Regions from separate parts of the Halomonas sp. R57-5 genome, predicted to be linked through region 2. Evidence: predicted binding sites of a transcription regulator. Region 2 holds the regulator's gene; each other region holds the start of a gene.
What was found. The regulator sigma-54, encoded in region 2, starts transcription at its own class of promoters, with help from an activator protein. The targets are predictions, from matches to a motif close to TGGCACNNNNNTTGCTNT.
Positions count from the first base shown of each region.

Region 1: a site for sigma-54 is predicted at 6,146-6,163, ahead of HALO_RS01120 (P-II family nitrogen regulator). Genes of this name have one in related genera too.
Region 3: a site for sigma-54 is predicted at 2,524-2,541, ahead of HALO_RS07360 (circularly permuted type 2 ATP-grasp protein). Genes of this name have one in related genera too.

Region 1 is NZ_LN813019.1:231,570-239,095, reverse strand. It holds gene HALO_RS01145 (methyl-accepting chemotaxis protein) at 10-1,869, shown strand; gene HALO_RS01140 (LysR family transcriptional regulator) at 1,874-2,800, opposite strand; gene HALO_RS01135 (ferredoxin--NADP reductase) at 2,980-3,756, shown strand; gene glnK (P-II family nitrogen regulator) at 3,910-4,248, opposite strand; gene HALO_RS01125 (ammonium transporter) at 4,439-5,686, opposite strand; gene HALO_RS01120 (P-II family nitrogen regulator) at 5,732-6,070, opposite strand; gene HALO_RS01115 (accessory factor UbiK family protein) at 6,429-6,761, shown strand; gene HALO_RS01110 (TonB-dependent receptor) at 6,929-7,526, shown strand, end outside.
Region 2 is NZ_LN813019.1:3,187,839-3,194,953, reverse strand. It holds gene rapZ (RNase adapter RapZ) at 1-655, opposite strand, end outside; gene HALO_RS14765 (PTS sugar transporter subunit IIA) at 747-1,217, opposite strand; gene hpf (ribosome hibernation-promoting factor, HPF/YfiA family) at 1,222-1,530, opposite strand; gene HALO_RS14755 (RNA polymerase factor sigma-54) at 1,629-3,041, opposite strand; gene lptB (LPS export ABC transporter ATP-binding protein) at 3,206-3,955, opposite strand; gene lptA (lipopolysaccharide transport periplasmic protein LptA) at 3,967-4,461, opposite strand; gene lptC (LPS export ABC transporter periplasmic protein LptC) at 4,473-5,042, opposite strand; gene HALO_RS14735 (KdsC family phosphatase) at 5,043-5,585, opposite strand; gene HALO_RS14730 (KpsF/GutQ family sugar-phosphate isomerase) at 5,639-6,625, opposite strand; gene HALO_RS14725 (ABC transporter ATP-binding protein) at 6,934-7,115, shown strand, end outside.
Region 3 is NZ_LN813019.1:1,634,105-1,641,281, reverse strand. It holds gene HALO_RS07365 (alpha-E domain-containing protein) at 1-951, opposite strand, end outside; gene HALO_RS07360 (circularly permuted type 2 ATP-grasp protein) at 956-2,437, opposite strand; gene HALO_RS07355 (transglutaminase family protein) at 2,815-6,165, shown strand; gene HALO_RS07350 (circularly permuted type 2 ATP-grasp protein) at 6,228-7,177, shown strand, end outside.

The DNA.
Region 1 (7,526 bases), 2.1 Mb from region 2:
AGAGCGACCATGTTATCTTCCCTCCGAGCACGCATACTATTAGCCGCTCTAGTGGCGATTACCCTCGCCCTAGTGATTAACGGCATTGCCAGTTACACCACCGTAAAACACCATAATAGCCAGCAAATAACGCGCAATCTTAGCGCCGTGGTTAACGGTAATACGCAAGCTATCAACGAGTGGTTTAACGCACGCTATACCATGCTTTCCAGCATGGATGATGCAGCCAATAGCGATGACCCACTTGCCGCACTACGCCAACTGGCTGGCTCAGGCAGCTTTATGACAGCCTACATTGCTTACCCTTCCACACCAGACGCTATTTTTTCCGATGGATGGCAGCCCCCCAGCGATTACGACCCGCGTCAGCGGCCCTGGTACCAAGGCGCAGCCGAAGCGCAAGAGACCATTATTACGGCACCTTACACGGATGCCCAAACGGGGGGCTTAATCGTTACCTTTGCACGCCCTTTCTACCGTAATGGGCAGCTGGCCGCAGTCATTGGTGCGGATATTACCATCGAGGATGTGATCGAAATTGTTACCGGCATTGCCCCTACGCCTTCCAGTTTTGGTTTTTTAACCACAGAAGACGGCACCCTGATCGCGCATCCTGACGCTGACATGACGCTCGAACCTTCCACACGTTTGAGCGATGAACTGACCAACACCCGACTTAGCGAAATCGCCCAAGCCGATGAACCCCAATCACTTTCACTGCAAAACAGCGATACGTTGCTAATGGGCAATAACGTGGGTGGTAGCAGTGGCTGGCAGTTGATTGTGGCACTGGACGAACACGAGGCAACAGCGGGCCTGCGCGCCATCGCCACTACATCGATAGTCACGCTACTGATTGTGGCCGCAATCACGGCAGTGGTCTTCGGTTTGCTGCTTTCTCTGCTGCTACGCCGCTTGCTGGGAGTTCGTAATGCGATGGATGATATCGCCTCGGGAGAGGGCGATTTAACCCGACGCTTGCCCGAAGAGGGTAATGATGAAGTCACTCAAATTGCCAAGGCCTTCAACCGTTTCGTAGGTAAAATGGAGGCCGTATTAATCGATGTACGCACCAGCAGCGAGTCGGTTCACCACGCGGCCAACGAGATCGCCATGGGTGGTCAGGATTTGTCTCGTCGTACCGATAACGCTGCCGCTAGCCTGCAGCAGACCTCTGCATCGATCGAGGAAATCACCAGCACGGTTCAACACACGGCGGCCTCCGCAAAAGAAGCCAACAAGCTCTCCCAAACCGCCTCAGAGGTAGCCAACGAAGGTGGGAAGGTTGTCGCAAATGTGGTGACCACCATGGAAGACATTACCCACGCTTCGGATAAGATCGGTGAGATTGTCACCTTGATGAACAGTATTTCGTTTCAGACCAACCTGCTGGCGCTTAACGCCTCAGTGGAAGCCGCTCGGGCTGGCGAGCATGGCCGTGGTTTTGCCGTGGTGGCCGATGAGGTACGCAAGCTGGCTGGGCGTAGCAGTGATGCCGCCAACGATATTCAAAAACTGATTGAAGACTCACAAAGCAAAGTGAATAACGGCACCAACTTGGTGCGTAATGCCGGAAACACTATGCAGGATATCGTGGCGCACATTACCCGTGTGACCGACGTGCTGGAAGAAATCAATGCGGCCACCAGCGAGCAGAGTGATGGCATTAATCAGGTCAATATTGCCGTCGCAGAACTGGATCGCATGACCCAGGAAAACGCGGCCATGGTCGAAGAGTCCACAACCGCTGCCGAGCAGCTAAAAGAGCAGGCCGACCACCTGGCAGGCACGATTAGCAGCTTCAAGCTGTCTCAACATCCGCCCGCGCCTCTAACCTCAAAATCGGCCAAGGCGTTACCATCATTTTAACCGCTTAAGGAATTGGCGGCAGCGCAATATCGTCGCTGCGCTTGGCTCCTGCGGTCATTTCACGGCACAGCCGCAGGAACTCGCGCACGCCAGTGGTGAGGTATTTATGCCGGTGCCAGATAAACGTGAACTGACGCTTTAGATCCAACTCCGGCGTGGGCAGCGGCACCAAGCTGCCGCGCCGGAAGGCATCACGCAGCGCCAAACGCGAGACACAGCCAATCCCAAGCCCTGACTCCACAGCACGCTTAATACCTTCCGTATGCTCTAGTTCCAGCAGGGTGTTAAACCGGCTTCGGCGGTGGCGGGCGGCGTGCTCCAGGGTCATGCGCGTGCCAGAGCCCTCTTCGCGCATAATCCAATCCTCACGCAGCAACTGTTCTAACTCAAGATGCTCACGGCCCGCCAGCGGATGGCGTGGCGAGCAAAACACGCACAGCTCATCTTCCACCCAGGGCTGGCTGATGATCATGTCATCGTCGCACTGCCCTTCAATCAACCCCAGATCCAGCGAGTGCTGGCGCACGCCTTCGATAATATGGCGCGTATTGCGCACTGCCAAGCGCACCCGGCTACCGGGGTGGCGCTGCATAAAGTCGCTGATAAGCAGTGTGGCCAAATAGTTACCGATGGTCAGCGTGGCGCCGACATCCAGCGACCCCACCCCTTTCTGCCCACGTAGAAGCTCTTCGATCTCTTCACCACGGTCAAGCAACGCGACCGCTTTGGGCAACAGCTGAAAACCCAAGGCGTTGAGTTTTAAGCGCTTGCCGATGCGGTCCAGCAGTTGGCAGTCGAACTGCCGCTCAAGCTCCGCAAGCGCCGTGCTGGTCGCTGATTGCGACATGGCCAACGCCCGCGCCGCATGGGAGACGCTCTCGTGCTGGGCGACCGCCACAAAGACTTCCAACTGCCGCAGAGTATAGTGCATAGCGTCTGACCTTTATTTGATCTATATCTATTTTTCAGATAACCGTTATCAATATAATTCGCTTAACAGATATACCACCCTTTGCTTAGACTTGCTGGCAACAGATTTAATCATTTTTATTCTTTTTAAGAATATGACCGATGCGATCAGCGCCAGCATCGGCTAATGGAGACAATGGCATGAGTAAGTTTGCTCTGGAAGAAGTGCTTAGCGTTCATCACTGGAACGAGACCCTGTTTAGCTTCCGCACTACCCGCGAGCGTAGCCTGCGCTTCAAAACCGGCCAGTTTGTGATGATTGGTTTGGAAGTGAATGGCAAACCGCTGATGCGCGCTTACTCTATTGCCAGTCCCAACTACGAAGACCACCTGGAGTTCTTCAGCATTAAAGTGCCCGATGGCCCGCTCACTTCGCGCCTTCAGCACCTGAAAGTGGGCGACCAGATTATGGTTAGCCGCAAGCCCACTGGCACGCTGGTATGCGATGATCTACTGCCGGGTCGTAACCTTTACATGCTTTCAACCGGCACCGGCCTGGCACCGTTTATGAGCTTGATCCAAGACCCGGAAGTCTACGAGCGCTTTGAGAAAATCGTGCTGGTTCACGGTGTGCGCGAAGTCTCTGAATTAGCCTACGCCGACTTTATCACCAAAGAGCTGCCAGCCCATGAGTACCTGGGTGAAGACATCGCTGAAAAGCTGGTCTACTACCCGACCGTTACCCGGGAAGAGTTCCATACCATGGGGCGCCTGACCGACCATATTCGTACGGGCAAGCTGTTTGAAGACACTGGCCTGCCGCCCATCGACCCGCGCCAAGACCGTGCGATGATCTGCGGCAGCCCCGCCATGCTGGACGATACCAGCGCACTGCTCGACGAGCTGGGCCTGAACATCTCGCCGCGCATGGGCGAGCCAGGCGACTACGTCATCGAGCGTGCGTTTGTCGAGAAGTGAGTGGTGAGTGGTGAGTGGTGAGTGGTGAGTGGTGAGTGGTGAGTGGAAAAATTTTAGCCGCTATAGTGATGTATCACTAATACAAAGCCCCTGCTGGAGATGATCCACAGGGGCTTTGTGCGACTTACGCCTTACAATTCACAATTCACAAACCTAAACCGCATCTTTGCCCGTTTCGCCGGTACGGATACGGATCACCTGCTCTAGCGGCATCACAAAGATTTTGCCGTCGCCGATTTTACCGGTGTTAGCTACCTGGGTGATGGCATCAATCACCTGCTCGGCCATATCGTCGTCCACAGCAACTTCCAGCTTCACTTTAGGCAGGAAGTCCACCACATACTCAGCACCGCGATACAGCTCGGTATGCCCTTTCTGGCGCCCAAAGCCCTTCACTTCCGTCACCGTAATACCCTGTACACCGATATCAGAGAGCGACTCGCGCACATCGTCGAGCTTAAACGGCTTGATAATAGCTGTGATCAATTTCATTACCATATCCTCTAACTGGGTGGCCATGATGGGGTCGGGTTGCATGGCTGCGCGTGTCGCAACCGATGACCGCTAACTACCAGCATACACCGCTATTGGCAGAGAATAAAAAAGCCTCCCACTAAGGGGAGGCCGTAAGGAGCACGCCAGCTCACTTGATCAGCATTAAGTTATTTCTTCATACCGCTGTTTATTTCTTAATGCCGAATTCGGGATAGGCTTCAAGACCGCACTCGGCGATATCCACGCCTTCGTACTCTTCTTCTTCGCTAACCCGGATGCCCATGATGGCTTTCAAGATCAGCCATACCACCAGGCTTGCCAGGAAAACCCAAGCGAAGATACCTACGATACCGATGATCTGAGCACCAAATGATGCACCGTCGTTGGTCAATGGCACCGCCAGCACACCCCAGATACCCACAACACCGTGTACTGAGATCGCACCGACCGGGTCATCCAGTTTCACTTTATCCAGCGTCACGATGGCAGCCACTACGATGATGCCGCCAACCGCGCCAATAATAGTGGCACCCAGTGCGGTCGGAGAGAGCGGATCAGCCGTAATCGCTACAAGACCAGCAAGTGCACCGTTCAACGCCATGGTCAGGTCGGCTTTACGGAACCACAGTTTGGCCAGAATCAGTGCGGCAATCACACCACCTGCCGCCGCAGCGTTGGTATTCACAAACACTTGCGCCACATTGTTAGCAGAATCAACCGCCGCCAGCTTGAGCTCAGAACCGCCGTTGAAACCGAACCACCCCATCCACAGGATGAAAGTACCCAGCGTTGCCAACGGCATGTTGGCGCCTGGAATAGCGTGGATTGAGCCATCTTTACCGTATTTACCTTTACGTGGGCCCAGCACAATCACACCTGCTAGCGCTGCAGCCGCACCGGCAAGGTGCACAATGCCTGAACCCGCGTAGTCAGAGTAGCCCACTTCAGACAACCAACCGCCGCCCCAGGTCCAGTAGCCAGACACCGGGTAGATAACCGCGGTCATGACCACAGCAAAGGCMAGAAACGCCCAAAGTTTCATACGCTCGGCAACCGCGCCCGACACAATCGACATAGCGGTCGCAACGAAAACTACCTGGAAGAAGAAGTCGGAACGCATGGAGTAGTAAGGTGCGTCGTCGCCACCTGCGGTCACCGCATCCACGCTGTTTTCAGCGCCAATCAGGAAACCCAGGTTGGGTAGGAAGCCGCCCGCGCTGCTGGAGTACATGATGTAGTAGCCCACCAATAGATACATGGTGCAGGCAATCGCAAACAGCGCGATGTTTTTAGTGAGGATTTCAGCGGTGTTCTTGGAGCGTACTAAGCCCGCTTCTAGCATGGAGAAGCCAGCGGCCATCCACATGACGAGCACACCACATATTAGAAAGTAGAACGTATCGAGCGCGTAGCTCAGATCAGTCAACTCATTCATTGTAAGTTCCCCGTTGAACTATAGAAATGATCCGAAAAAACAGCTTTAAACGGCGTCTGCACCGCGTTCGCCTGTCCGAATCCGAATAACGTCTTCAAGCGGTGTCACAAACACCTTGCCGTCACCGATCTTGCCGCTATTAGCCGCACTGCAAATAGCATCTAGCMCGCTCTCTAGGCGAGCATCGTCCACGGCCACTTCCACTTTTACCTTGGGTAGAAAGTCGACGACGTATTCCGCGCCACGATACAACTCGGTATGCCCTTTCTGACGGCCAAAACCTTTAACTTCAGTGACCGTAATGCCCTGAACGCCGTTGTCGGCTAATGCCTCACGGACGTCGTCGAGCTTAAATGGCTTGATGATAGCGGTGATGAGTTTCATCCCGGATCTCCCCTGCTGGATAAGTCCTGCTAGATTGGTAGCGGCACAGCCGCCAGAATAAGCACCTGAACCGATAATGCGCATACTGTGCCAGCTGACTTTTTTTTCTTATAAGTCAGCTTATTAGCCAACAATTGAAGCGCACTACAGCGCTAAATCTGGGCAAACTCATTCTCTCAGCACGGCTATTGCACCAAAAAAGAGCGTAAGCAAAAGTCGCCTGCTCTATTTCGATGCAAACCACGCGCTTAACAGGAAATGCACGCGGCGCATGCGAATTCGCCAACTGTTGCGTATCCTTACCGGTAAGCAATTTTTATAGATGTTCATTTAGCGAGTTATTAAGGAGAGAGCAGCGATGGCGCCTCAAGACCGCATTAGCCGACTGGCCCAGCAGATTGGCGACCGTTTACAAAACGCCTCCCAGGCACCGGAAGATATTCAAAAGGGCGTGCAGCAAGTCGTGCGCGGCGCATTTGATCGCCTGGAGCTTGTCTCACGGGAAGATTTCGACATTTTAATGGACGTACTGCAGCGCACTCGGTCTCGGGTAGAGGCATTAGAGCGCCAGGTCGCCAACCTTGAAGCCGCCGTTGAAGCGTCAACGACCTCCACTGCCACACCGGTAGAAGCAGAAGTGCCGCCGGTGTCTACTCCCGAACCAGATACAGGTACAGAGCAAAAAGAATAAGCCTGCTTAACGTTTTGGCTTCATAAGCAGCAATAGGGCAATGGCCTATTGCTGCAATTATCAGCAAACATTGACCTCCGCATAAACACGAATCACTATCGTTGACTTTGTGTTTCCTGGTGATACTCTCCGCCTCCTAMCTCCTCACTGTTCGCGGATTGTTCACCATGTACGCGCTGCCCTTTTCAACATCGCCTTTTCCCAAGTCACCGTCTTCAACTGCTGCGCTTATTGGCACCGGCCTGTTACTGGGTTTCTCCAACAGCATTTTCGCCCAAAACGCCTCCTCTGGGGCGGGCGCAGGCGACACCATGGTGGTCGTGGGGTCTCGTACGCCCACCCAGATCAGCCAAATCCCCGGTGCGGTATGGGTAATTGACAAAGAGATGCTGCAACAACAGACCCGCAATGGTGCAGACCTCAAGACGGCATTGGGGCGTCTGGTTCCGGGGCTAGATCTGGCACCGCAAGGGCGCACCAATTATGGGCAAAATATGCGCGGTCGTGGTGTGCAGGTGCTTATCGACGGTGTGTCGCTGAACAGTTCCCGCGGGCTTTCACGCCAATTCGACGCCATCGACCCCTTTAACATTGAGCGGGTGGAAGTCCTCTCCGGCGCCAGCAGTCTTTATGGCGGCGGCGCTACCGGGGGGTTGATCAATATCATTACCCGCAAGGGCGAAGAAGGCCTTAACTGGCGCACCGAAGCCGGCATCACCACCGGCTTCAACAACAGCGATGATATGGATCGGCGCCTGTCGCAAT
Region 2 (7,115 bases):
CAATGGGATAGCCGCTCAAAAAAGCCACAATCTCAGCGTCGCGGCCGGTGAACTGGCGTAGCGTTGGGTCCCAGTAAGGGTTCGGCAGACAGCGCACGTCGAAGACCAAATCAGCGTCTAACGGCACGCCGCGTTTATAACCAAACGACTCAAGGGTCAGCGTTAGCTTATCGCGGCGCTGGTGCGCTACCTGGTCGGTAATGCGACGGCGCAAATCGTGTACCGATAAGCGAGATGTATCGATCAATAGATCGGCTAGATCGCGAATATCCTCCAGCGTCTCCTCTTCTTTATTGATCGCCTCTTCCAGGGTCATCTCGCTATCCCGAGTCAGCGGATGGCGTCGCCGGGTAGCGGAGTAACGCTCAAGCAGGATACGGGCATCGGTGGTCAAGTAAATAACTTGAAAATCGATTTTACGCTGGCGCAACTCTTCTAACAAAGACGGTAGGCGCTCCAGCGCTCCCGGCAAATTACGGGCATCGATACTGACCGCCAAGTGAGCGCGGTCACCCTGGTCGCGTAATTCGTCCACCAACGAGCCCAGCAGCATAGCGGGGAGGTTATCAATCGCATAATAGCCAAGGTCCTCCAGCGCCTGTAGAGCGATAGATTTGCCTGACCCGGAGCGGCCGCTAATGATCACCAGTTGCATAGAGTCTCTCTTTGCTTTGGTCAAGCTGCGTTGAGGGTGGTGAGCGAAACATTACCTGCCGTAACGAACCTTAAAACAGGTTTGAAGACCGTTAGGCCGCGGATTGCTCACGAATTTTGGCGGTAATCAGCTCAAGTAGCTCGCGCTGACTGGCTGCTTTACGCAGCTGCTGGCGTGTATCCGCATCATTCATGATGGTCGCTACTTGGCCGAGCAGAGAGAGGTGTGTGTCATCTGCTTCTTCAGGTACCAGCAGGACAAACACCAGATCTACCGGGTCTCCGTCGATAGCGTCAAAATCAATCGCTTCTGAGAGTTTTAAAAAACCAGCGATAGGGGCGGTGCAGTGGGGGCTGCGCGCATGGGGAATAGCCACGCCGTTACCGATACCGGTACTGCCTAAGCGCTCGCGGCCGATTAGACGGCTAAACACTTCTTGGCTGTCCAGGCTGGGGATATTTTGCGCGATAAAGGTGCTGTAAAACTCCAGCACCCTTTTTTTGCTGCCCCCGGGTACGTCAAAAAGAACGCGCTCCGGGGGGAGTATGGTTTCCAACGTCATTGAATTAACGCACACCTGCGCCTTGGGCGCGAGCTTGTGCTTTTTCCTTGTGTTTAACGAGTTGACGGTCGATTTTATCCGCTAGGGCGTCGATAGCGGCGTACATATCACTGTCGAGGGCTTCCGCATGTAAGTCAGCACCTGCGGCGTGCAGCGTACAAGCGGCCTGCTGGCGCTCTTTCTCCACTGATAAGGTGACTTGCACCGTGGTTATATTGTCGTAATGGCGCTCTACACGCTCAAGCTTTTCGTTGACATAGTCACGCAAGGCGTCAGTCAGTTCTACGTGATGACCAGTGATATTTACTTGCATTGACGTGCTCCTTATCCATCGGACTGTACTTCGATTGTAACCCTTTTTGCCGCGTTGCAAAGCCCTTGTCGAGAGATTCGCTGCAACGTCGACAGAACCTAGCGTAAACGACGTCGCTCACTGGAGGAAGGAATGCCCATGGCCTCGCGATATTTAGCCACCGTACGCCGCGCTACTTGAATCCCTCCTTCGCCTAATAGCGTGACTAGGCGGCTGTCTGAGAGCGGCTTGCCGGGTGGCTCCTCTTGAATCAATTTCTTGAGTCGCGCGCGGATGGCGGTGCTGGAGTGACTGTCGCCATCTTGACCGCTCACCTGACTTGAGAAAAAGTACTTGAGCTCGAACACGCCCCGGGGGGTATGGATATATTTTTGCGTCGTGACCCGTGAAATCGTCGATTCGTGCATCTCCACAGCTTCGGCAATATCGGCCAGTATCAGCGGTTTCATGGCTTCTTCGCCGTGCTCTAAAAAGCCAATCTGGCGGGTGATGATTTCGCGCCCCACGCGTAGCAGCGTATCGTTACGGCTCGAGAGGCTCTTAATCAGCCAGCGCGCTTCCTGTAGGTGCTCTTTGAGAAACTGGTTGTCATCGCTTTTGTCCGCACGCTTAATCAAACTGGCGTAGTCGGGCTGAATGCGCAGCCGTGGCAGGGCCTCTGGGTTGAGTTCTAAATGCCAGCCTTCGTGGTCGTGGCGGACGACCAGGTCGGGGGTTACATAGCTGTCATCGGTGTCGCCGTAGGCGCTGCCTGGGCGGGGGTCGAGGCTGCGAATAAGTAGGATAACATCGGCCAGCTGTTGGTCATCGAGCCCCAGGCGGCGCTTTAGCAGGCGCATGTCATCCTTACCAAGCGCTTCGAGGAACTGCCGCACTAGGCGGCGGGCGGGAACCAGTAGCGGCGTATCATCGGGCAGGGCGGCGAGCTGCAGCATCAGGCATTCACGCAGGTCGCGGGCAAAGATACCGGTTGGCTCAAACTGCTGGAGTTTGAGCAGAATGGTTTCTACCTCGCGTTGGCTAAGCCCGTCAATGCCCTGGGCACGCAGGCCCTCACGAATATCGTTAAGCGGCTGGGTTAAGTAGCCGTTGGCGTCGAGCGCGTCGATTAAGCTCTCTGCGACAAGCTGTTCGCGGGCGCTAAAGTCGGTCATGGCAAGCTGCCATAGTAGGTGCCCATGCAGGCTCTGCCCGGCTGCCTGACGCTCAAAATCAGGGCCTTCGCTGCTGCCGCCCTGGCTACCCATATCTTGATAGGTATCTGACCAGTCGCTATCTACTGAGAGTTCAGTGGGGATGCCCTCTGACCACTCTTCTTCCTTAGGCTCGCTGACAGCCTGCTCACCAAATTCATCTTCCTGCTCCAGCATGGGATTGGCATCTAGGGCCTGCTGAATTTCTTGACGAAGGTCCAGCGTCGAGAGTTGCAACAGCGCAATCGCCTGTTGCAACTGGGGCGTCATGGTCAGCTGTGTGCCGATACGCAGTTGGAGAGAAGCTTTCATGACCATCTGAGAACCACTCGTTAATCAGAATGCTCCACCCTAGTGCGAGTGAGTGTCTGGTGCAAGTGCAATAAGCATGCCATTGGTAGTAAAGTTGTTGCAGAGCGCTATTTACAGAACCAAAAAATAGGTTTATGGGCAGGCGGTGATTGTAGGCATAGCTGATCAGTTTAAAGGCGAAAATCAGCACCCAGATATACGTCTCTGACCTTCTGATTATCGAGAATGGCACTGGGTGAACCGCTGGCAATGATTTGCCCATCACCAACGATATAGGCGATATCGCAAATATCGAGGGTTTCACGCACGTTGTGATCGGTGATCAGTACGCCAATATGACGTTGCTTCAGCGCACGAATGATGGTTTTGATCTCGCCTACCGAAATAGGGTCGACGCCAGCAAAGGGCTCATCCAGTAAAATAAAGGCAGGGTCAGTGGCCAGCGAGCGGGCAATTTCTACACGCCTGCGCTCACCGCCCGAAAGGCTCATGCCAAGGTTGTCGCGGATGTGGGTGATATGAAAGTCTTCGAGTAGCGCTTCCAGGCGCTGTTCGCGTCCTGTGCGGTCAAGTTCTTTGCGCGTCTCGAGTATCGCCATAATGTTATCGGCAACCGATAGTTTGCGAAAAATAGACGCCTCTTGGGGGAGGTAGCCAATACCCGCCGCTGCGCGCTCGTGCATCGGCGCACGGGTTAAATCCACCGCATCGATTCCGACCTTGCCAGCATCGGATTTCACCAGCCCGACAATCATGTAGAACGAGGTGGTTTTACCTGCGCCGTTGGGGCCCAGTAGGCCAACAATGCTGCCTTGGGAGATCTCTAAATTGATGTCTTTGACCACTCGGCGGCGCTTGTAGCTTTTCGCCAGGTGGTGGGCATACAGGGTTTTGATCGGCGCAGTGTCAGCAGTTGCCACAGCTTGGCTCCCTATTGTTCAGGCTGAATAGTCATACGAATGCGCTGGGGCTCACTGCCGTCAACGTCAGAGCGCGCTTGAATCACTTCGCGGTCAATAAAATACTCAAGGCGCCCACCGCTAAAGGTATCTTCTTGTTGGATCAGTTCGGCTTGGTCGATTAGCTCTACGCGGCGCTCGGCGACGTGGTAAATAATCCGTCGCGCCCAACCTTCCGTCGGGCCATCTTGCCCTTCGGCTTGATGGCGCAGGTAGGCGCGCTCGCCGGTGGCTGTTGCCGTCGAGAGTTCGCCAGCCGCGTTGCGTTCGATCTCTACCCGCTCGCCGCGCAGCTGCATCTCGCCCTGACGAATATCCACATTCCCGGTATAAACGGCGGTGCCCGCCCGTTGGTCGAGATCTAAACGGTCGGCTTCGACTTCCACCGGAGCCTGTTGTGAGGTTTGGGCCAGTGCCAGTAGCGGCATCGCGAGCGCAAAAAGGGCTGTGTAAATAAGTGCTTTCATGACAATTCCTATTAGCGTTGCGTGGCCGGGGGGTGCGTGCCGCGCACATTATCAGTTAGCCGAACCTGGCTATTGTTAAGCCACACATCCATGCGTGAGGCACTCATTTGCTGGGGCGGTTGCTGCAGCATTACCGGTGTTTCACTCCAGGCATGCTGAGTTAGGCCATCATAATGCAATAGCTCGGTGTCTAGCTGCCAGCCTTCATCCGGCGCGACCAGGCGAGCTGAACCTGACAGCAGCAGGGCTTGGGTAGCGGTATTGAGCGTGCCGACATCGGCGCTGGCCAGCCACTGACGGTTTTCGCTGTCGTATAGTACGGCTTCGGGCTCTTCGGTCCAGGTTTCGCTTCGCTGAGGGGTATGAATTAGGCGCGGCGTTTTTAGCGACTGCAACACCTTGCCGTTATCACCAAACAGGGTAATTTCAGCGTTTTCGAGTACGTGGCCTGGCTCCTGAGCCTGTGCTTCAGGGTCGATAGCGGTATCTTGAGGCCCGCCTGGGTCAAGCCACACCAACAGCGCGCCTAGCGCGATAACAAGCCCGCCGAGCCAGAGGCGTAGGTTAAGCCGTTTCAACATTTATGGTCGACCGTGCAGATAGGTGTCAAGCACCGCGCCCCAGTGCCCTTGAGATTCAAGCAGCGTGTCGCAAATTTCACGCACGGCGCCGTGGCCACCCAGACGTTCGGTGGTCCAGTCAGCGTGGGTGTGCATATAATCCGGCGCGTTAGGAACCGTAATGCCGACGCCGCAGCGCTTAATCGCCGCTAGATCGGGCAGGTCGTCGCCGCAATAGGCCACTTGCTCCAGCTCGATATCAAGGCGCTGGCAGAGCCCGCGCAGGGTCGCCAGTTTGTCCTCACAGCCTTGATGGACATGGTCGATACCCAGAGCGGCAGCGCGTTGACTTACCATAGGTGAATCGCGGCCGGTAATCAGCGCAACATGCACGCCCACGCGTTTGAGAAGTTTTAGCCCATGGCCATCCTGGGTATGGAAGGCTTTGATTTCGATTCCATCGGCCTGAAAGTAGAGGCGGCCATCGGTGAGTACGCCGTCAACATCCAGCGCCAATAGGCGTACGCGGCGGAGTCGATCAAGTAGCGCAGCAGGTAGGGTCATAGAGCCTCCATATCAGTCATTTTTAAAACCAGTCGGCGTAGAACGGTGATGGGTTAAATAACGCCGCTAGCGAGCAGGTCGTGCATATGTAGAGCCCCAATAGGGCGCTGTTGTTCATCCACCACCGCTAGCGCGGTAATCCGGCTCTCTTCCATAATGCGTACCGCTTCGGCCGCCAGGATGTCGGGGCCGATGCGTTTGCCTGGCCGGGTCATAACGTCGTCAACGCGGACATCGCGCAGGTTGTGAAACTGATCCAGCGTACGGCGCAAGTCGCCATCGGTGTAGACTCCGGCGAGGCGTCCATCGCTATCCACCACACAGGTAAAGCCAAGCCCTTGCCGGGTAATCTCCAATAACGCATCGCGCAGCGGGCTGCCCAGCGCGACCTGGGGCAGGCGCGAGCCGTCGTGCATCAGGTCTCTAACGCGCAGTAGCAGGCGTTTGCCTAAACTGCCACCCGGGTGGGAAAGGGCAAAATCTTCAGCGGTAAATCCACGGGCTTCCAGTAACGCCACCGCCAGTGCATCGCCTAGGGCGAGAGCGGCGGTAGTGGAGCTGGTAGGGGCCAGATCGAGCGGGCACGCTTCGCGCTCAACGCCGCTGTTAAGATGTGCATCAGCGTGTTTGGCAAGCGTCGAGTGGGGACGCCCCGTCATGCTGACCAGTGGCGTACCCAAGCGTTTAAGCAGCGGCAGTAGGGCGGTGACTTCGGCCGTTTCACCCGAGTTAGAGAGCGCCAGTACTACATCAGCGCGGGTGATCATGCCCAAATCGCCATGACTGGCTTCACCGGGGTGAACGAAAAAGGCCGGTGTGCCCGTGCTGGCAAGCGTTGCTGCCAGCTTGCCAGCAATATGCCCCGACTTGCCCATGCCAGTCACCACCACCCGCCCTTGGCAGGCGAGGATTAATTCGCAGGCGCGGTCAAAGCTTTCGTCTAGTTTAGCCTGGAGACCGCCAATCGCTGCCTGCTCAATTTGCAGCGTACGCAGTGCGCTTTCGCGTAATAGGCTGGATGAAGCGAGAGGCTGGCGCATAGCGTTTTCTCTTAACGATTGAAAATATAAAAAGTGGTAACCGCCAAGAATAACATCTCGACACCGCTTATAGGCAGTAATTGCGCTCGTTATCCCTGGTGGCTTGAGCGGTAAGCTGGCCTAGTCTAGGGATTAGCTCACCAGTGATGTTATTAATCAACAGGAAGGCCCGCTCGCGCCGTAATGTTTTGTGGCGTTATAGTACAATGTTCGATAATGTTTTAGAAACACTGTTTTCTAACTGCGGTAGCAGCAAGTAGGGTATGATAATTAGTCCTAGCTGCGCCTTGTTAAGAGTCAACTGATCCATGACTGATGCACCCTTTATAGAAATTGAAGACCTTTATTTCTCTCGTGGCGATCACGAGATTTTCCGTGGTGTGAATATGACTATACCGCGGGGTAAAGTGACGGCGATCATGGGGCCAAGCGGCACCGGTAAAACAACGCTGTTGAAACTGATTGGTGGCCAGTTGACCCCGGAGAGCGG
Region 3 (7,177 bases), 1.6 Mb from region 2:
CACGCGGGGGACGCTGTCGTCATTCACAAAGTAGGTGGCGCTGAGGGTATCGTGGATAGCGGCAAAGCCGATCTGCAGTTCATCGATAAACAAGTGCAGCTTACTGGGTGAATGAGCGAGCGCTTGAATATCGGCGTCTACTACATCGGCGCGCACCAGCGAGACGGTGGCCGCCGGACGATCCTGGCGTGGCAGTAGCGTCAGCTCATGACCCAGGGTTTCAAGGCTGCAGGCAATCGAGCGTGGCAGATTGGGATCTTGTAGCAAAAAGCGCAGCACATCTGGCCCGCGCACCCGCAAGCGCACCTGTTGGCGATACATCTGGTAAGCAGTCAGTGACTTGAGCACGCTCATCCACTGCAGGTTTTCGAATGGCAGCAACTCTTCAGGGTTTTGTGGCAGCAGGCTGGCGGAGCGCACATCGACAATGCGGGTGGTCATATCGGCCCGCTCCAACTGACGGCCCAACTCAATAAAAGTACGCGCAGGGCCATGGCTTAAGGTGCCTTCAATGAGGCCCGTTAACGCCTGGCAACCACGAATAACACTTTTAAGAAAGCTATCGCGACGGCGTGGACTCACGCCATTTTCAGCATGATCGGCGACGCTAAGATAGAGCTGATTAACCTCTTCCCAAATTTCCCGGGGCACCACATCCCGGGTGGTTCTCAGGTTCTCACGGGCACTGGCAAGCGCGGAGATAATCGAAATATCATTATCAGGATCGGCGCATAAAAAGTGCACTACGTTGCGCTCATCAAACTCTTCATAACGTGCGGTGAAGACTTCCAGGCTGCCGGTCATTTCGATAAGCGGCGCCCAACCCAGCGGCAGGCGCCCCGGCAAATCGAGCATAAGGTGACTATTGACGCTCAGTAAACGTGCGGTATCTTCCGCACGTTCAATATAGCGCGCCATCCAGTAGAGGTTCTCTGCAACGCGTGACAGCATGGCGTTAGGCTCCTTTCACCGCGGCCACTGCCGCCTTATCGTCGGTTTCTACAATCCAGGTATCTTTACTGCCGCCGCCTTGAGAGGAGTTCACCACCAACGACCCCTCTATCAATGCCACCCGGGTAAGCCCGCCGGTGGTGACATGGATTTCAGGCCCAGAGAGTATGAAGGGGCGTAAATCCACATGGCGTGGCTGTGGTAAACCATTCGCCAACGTAGGCGTCGTCGACAGCGCCAGGGTGGGCTGCGCCATATAGTTGCGTGGGTTCGCCTTAATCAAGCGGGCAAACTCTTCGCGGGTCTCTTTGGTTGAGCGCGGGCCAATCAGCATGCCATAGCCCCCCGACTCATTGGCCGGCTTCACCACCAATTCATCAAGATGGTCAAGTACATAGCGGCGGTCATCTTCGAACATGCACAGGTAGCTGGGCACGTTGGGCAGCAGCGGTTCCTGGTCGAGATAGTAGCGAATCAGCGCAGGCACGAATGCATAAACGACCTTGTCATCCGCCACGCCAGCACCCGGAGCATTGGCCAGCGCCACTTTTCCCGCCCGCCAAGCGCGCATCAGACCCGCCACCCCCAGCATGGAGTCAGGGTTAAACGCTTCCGGGTCTAGAAACTCGTCATCCACGCGACGGTAGATAACGTCGACCCGGCGCAGTCCTTCCACGGTGCGCATGTACACCACATCATTGTCATCGACTAGCAGGTCGCTGCCTTGCACCAGCTCGACGCCCATTTGCTGGGCAAGGTAGGCGTGCTCAAAGTAAGCAGAGTTATAGATTCCAGGGGTCAGTACAACCACCTGCGGCTCATCCCCAGGCCGTGGTGACATCGCGGCGAGCATGTCGTAGAGGTTGGCCACATAGTCATCAACGGGCAAAATTTTGCCCGAAGCAAACAACTCCGGCAGTACCCGCTTGGTGACGTTGCGGTTTTCCAACATATAGGAGACGCCGGAAGGAATGCGCAAGTTATCTTCCAACACATACAGCGTGCCATCCCCATCGCGCACTAGATCTGAACCGCACACGTGGGCCCACACGCCGTGAGGGGGATTAATGCCGACACACTGGGGGCGAAAATTAACCGACTGCGCCAGCACTTCGGCGGGTAACACTTTGTCCTTAATGACTTTTTGATCGTGGTAAAGATCATCAATAAATAGATTCAGCGCCTGCACGCGCTGTTTGAGGCCTGCCTCGGTTTTACGCCACTCGCTGGCGGGAATAATCCGCGGCACAATATCAAAGGGCCAGGCGCGATCGATCATCGCGCCTTCGGAGTAGACGGTAAAGGTAATCCCCATGGTACGAATGGCGATCTCCGCCGCGGTTTTCCGCTCGGCTAACTCTTCTGCGCTAAACCTTGCCAACATGTTGCACAATTCACCCGCTGAATCGCGTGGCTGACCGGGTGCGGCCATCAGCTCATCGTAGTAATCACGACACGCATAGTTATTCCAATTCACTTGGCTCATGGGCGCTCTCCTGGCGCTGGGGTGGAAGCGGCAACTTCCTCAATGCTCAGTGTAGGCCTGCCGCGCGCAAAACAATCAAACAATTGAGAGCAAAATACGTACCATCTTTTGCGATATTTCAACGTTCGCTTACTTAAACGCTACTTGACAGGGAGCACGAGCCAATTAAAGCGACCACATGCTCTATATCAGTGCATAAAAGCAGTGCATAAAAGCAGTGCTATTTTGGTGCATTAAGTGATTTCCACTTTAGTTAAACGCCTTAGTTAAGATAGCGGCTGCAAAAAAGTAAAAGKGGAACGATACTTGCGAAACGTTCGGTTATTCCTTAACCCAACCGACCCACCGGTTGATAACGGKTCTTTTGAGGGTGGCCCATGACCATTCGCGTTGCCTTGTATCATCGCACGACCTACCACTTTGACCGCCCGGTGCGTCTTTCGCCCCATGTTATTCGGCTGCGTCCGGCGCCCCACTGCCGCACCCATATTGAGGCCTACTCGCTCAAACTCTCCGGCGACGACCACTTTTTAAACTGGCAACAGGATCCGTTTGGCAACTTCAATGCCCGCGTGGTGTTCCCCGAACCGCGTAAAGAGTTAACCATTGCGGTCGAACTCATCGCCCCGATGACGGTGATTAACCCGTTCGATTTCTTCTTGGACGACATTGCGCAAACGATTCCCTTTGCCTACCCCGAAGCGCTGCGCCAGGAACTAAGCCCCTATCTGGAAATAACGGAATCCGGGCCGCGGTTGATGGAGTGGCTCAAGGCTGTTCCCCGCGAGCCCACTACCACCGTCGATTTCCTGGTCGCGCTGAATCAACGCCTGCAGGATGATATTGGTTATTTGGTACGCATGGAGCCCGGCGTACAGAGCTGCGAAGAGACCTTAACGTTCGCCAGCGGCTCCTGCCGCGACAGCGCCTGGCTGTTGGTGCAAATTTTCCGCCACCTGGGCCTCGCCGCACGCTTTGTCTCCGGCTACCTCATTCAGCTCAAGTCCGATGTTAAAGCGCTGGATGGCCCCAGCGGGAGCGAAGTAGATTTCACCGACCTACACGCCTGGACCGAAGTATTCCTCCCCGGCGCAGGCTGGGTGGGGCTCGACCCCACCTCGGGACTGTTCGCTGGCGAAGGCCATATTCCCCTCGCCGCCACCCCGACGACCGGCAGTGCGGCCGCGATTACCGGGTTTTCGGATAAGTGTGAAGTCACTTTCGATGTCACCATGGAAGTGGAGCGTATCCACGAAGACCCACGGGTCACCAAGCCCTATAGCGATGAGCAGTGGCAGCGTATCTGCGCGCTGGGTGACGAGGTAGATGCCGAACTGCTCCACCAGGACGTACGCCTGACCATGGGCGGCGAACCCACCTTTGTCTCGGTCGACGATATGGAGAGCCCACAGTGGAATACCGAAGCCCTGGGCGAGCACAAACGCGAACGCGCTGAGGCACTGCTAACCCGGCTCCAGGCCGCTTACGCCCCCGGCAGCGCTATTCAGCAACAGCAAGGCAAGTGGTACCCCGGGGAACCACTGCCCCGCTGGGCGCTCGCCTGTTACTGGCGTAAAGATGGCGTACCACTATGGCGTGATCCCCAATGGCTGGCCTGCCTAGACGGCGCACCAGAGCTCCATGTAGATGATGCAATGGCCCAGCGCTTTACCAAAGCGCTAAGCGAACGCCTGGGTGTGGCCGAACGCTACTGGATTCCGGCGTTCGAGGATGCCTACTACTATCTATGGAAAGAGCAGTCGCTACCGGTGAACGTTGACCCACGCGAAGCCAATCTCAAAGATGACGCCGAACGTCACCGTTTAGCCCGCTTATTAGAACAAGGCTTAGACGAAGTGGTTGGCTATGCCCTGCCGCTGCGCCACTCGCTTAGCCAGGCCCACCGCTGGGAGAGCGGACGCTGGCCGCTCAAGCGTGAACACCTGTTCCTGGTGCCCGGCGACTCCCCCATGGGCTTGCGTTTACCGCTTTCGGCGCTGCCTTGGGCTGCCCCAGAAGAGCAGCCTCAACCGGAATCGCTGTTCGCGCCCCGCCCAGAGCTGGGCGACATTCACGGCGAAGTTGCTCGCCGCAACGCCGAACAACACCACCTCAGCGATGCCGAACGCTTGGGTCGAACCAGCCACCCGAGCCCATCACACCCAGAGGGCGAATCGGTTCAGCAGCAGCCACGGGCGGAAATCGACACGGAAAGTGGTGTTATTCACACCAGCCTATGTGTGCAGCCACGGGATGGCCGCTTGCATATTTTTCTGCCGCCGCTAACCAGCTTGGAGCACTACCTCGACCTACTCAGCACCGTTGAGGAGTGCGCCAAGGAGCTCGCCTGCCCGGTGATGGTAGAGGGTTATTCACCGCCTCGGGATCCGCGACTGGAAAACTTTATGATCACCCCCGACCCGGGCGTGATCGAAGTGAATATTATGCCCGCCGCCAGTTGGCAAACCCTGGTCGCGCAAACCGAACGGCTGTATGCCGAGGCACGTGAAACCCGTTTGGGCACCGAAAAATTTATGCTTGATGGCCGCCACACCGGCACCGGCGGCGGTAACCATGTCACCCTTGGCGGGATTACCCCTGAGGATTCACCTTTTTTACGCCGCCCAGACTTGCTTGCCAGCCTAGTCACCTACTGGCAGCACCACCCTAGCCTCTCTTACCTGTTTTCAGGCCTGTTTATTGGCCCCACTAGCCAAGCCCCGCGGGTAGATGAAGCGCGCCACGAGGCACTTTACGAGTTGGAAATCGCCCTACAGCAAATGCCCGAAGGCGAAGTAGTGCAGCCCTGGCTGGTGGATCGCTTGCTGCGCCACCTACTGACTGACTTAACCGGCAACACCCACCGCGCCGAGTTCTGTATCGACAAGCTCTACTCGCCGGATAGCGATAGCGGGCGGCTAGGGTTACTGGAACTACGCGGCTTTGAGATGCCACCCCATGCCCGCATGGGGCTGATGCAAATGCTGCTGATCCGCGCCCTTGTTGCGCGCTGCTGGAAAACACCCTATCGGGCCAAACCGGTGCGCTGGGGCAGCGCCTTGCAGGATCGCTGGATGCTGCCCCACTACCTGTGGCATGACCTTGACGATGTGTTAAGCGACTTACGCCATCACGGCTTTGATTTTGATTTGGAGTGGTTTGCCCCCTTCCTGGAGTTCCGCTTTCCGCTCCACGGGCGCTTGCACACGCCAATGCTGGATATCGAACTGCGTCAAGCTATCGAACCCTGGCATGTATTGGGCGAAGAAGCCTCTGCCGGGGGCACCGCCCGCTACGTCGACTCATCCGTCGAGCGCCTGGAAGTTAAAGTCAGTGGCATGAGCGGCGACCGCTACGTGGTGACCTGCAACGGTCGTCGGGTGCCGCTTTCAGCCACCGGCAGAAACGGCGAAGCGGTGGCTGGGGTGCGCTACCGCGCTTGGCAGCCACCGTCTGCGCTGCATCCGCAAATTCCCATACACGCGCCGCTGGTCTTTGATGTCATCGACACCTGGAACCAGCGCTCCGTGGCAGGCTGCACCTACTACGTGGTACACCCGACCGGACGCAATTTCGACACCTTCCCGGTTAATGCGTTTGAAGCGGAAGCGCGCCGACTGGGGCGTTTTAGTGACAGCGGTCATCGCCATGGTCATCAGGTGCCCAAGCTGGAAACACCCAGCCTGGAACTGCCGCAAACCCTCGACTTACGCTGGACACCAAGCTAATGCTTTCCTCTTAGCGGCTAGTGCAGGATAATCCGCCCACCTTTCTCAGGATTACAAGGATAATGACGGCCCCTGTCTCTCCCTCACTTCTCGCGCCCGTGGCTAACGGGCTCGTTGAGGATTACTTACATCAGCTAGGCAAGGGACAGCCCGGCACGTTTGACGCCATGCTCGATGGCCAGGGGCAGCTACGCCCCGGCTGGCAGAGCTTACTGAGCTCACTTGAAGGCATGGGCCCTACTGGGCGCTTACAGCAGCATGAAGAAATACAGCGGCTGCTGGCTGAAAACGGCGTGATTTTTAATATGCATGATGACACCCAGGGGCGTTCGTGGCGGCTTGATCCGCTGCCCTGGGTGATCGATGAAGCACAGTGGCAGGCATTAGCCGTGGGGCTAACCCAGCGCAGTCGCCTGCTAAGCGCCCTTTATGATGATATTTATGGGCCCAAAACACTTTTTGAGGCGGGGCGGCTACCCACCCAGGAACTGCTTGCTTCAGCGCATTTGTTACTGCCCTGCCACCAGTCGCTACCCAATGACCGTGCAGCGATCAACTTTCACGGTGTGGATGTCATTCTGGATGCAAAAGGCCAGTGGCGGGTGATGGCAGACCGCCTACAGGCGCCATCAGGCACCGGTTTTGCGCTTGAAAATCGCATACTGATGGCCCGCGCCCTGCCGGATATGTACCGCAATGCACCATTAAAACGGTTAGCGGGGTTTCTCGACCTGCACCACCGTACGCTGATCGCCATGGCCTATCAGCATCGCGATAACCCCACACTTATCCTACTAACGCCGGGGCCGGCCAGCCCACGCTACTTTGAGCACGCCTACCTGGCCAACTATCTCAATATCGCGCTGGTGGAGGGACAGGATTTAGTCGTACGCGATACCCAAGTGTGGCTGCGTACGCTGGGCGGTTTACAGCCAGTGGATGTGATACTGCGCCACTGCGACGACGCTTACTGCGACCCGCTGGAACTGCGTGGCGATTCGCAGCTGGGCGT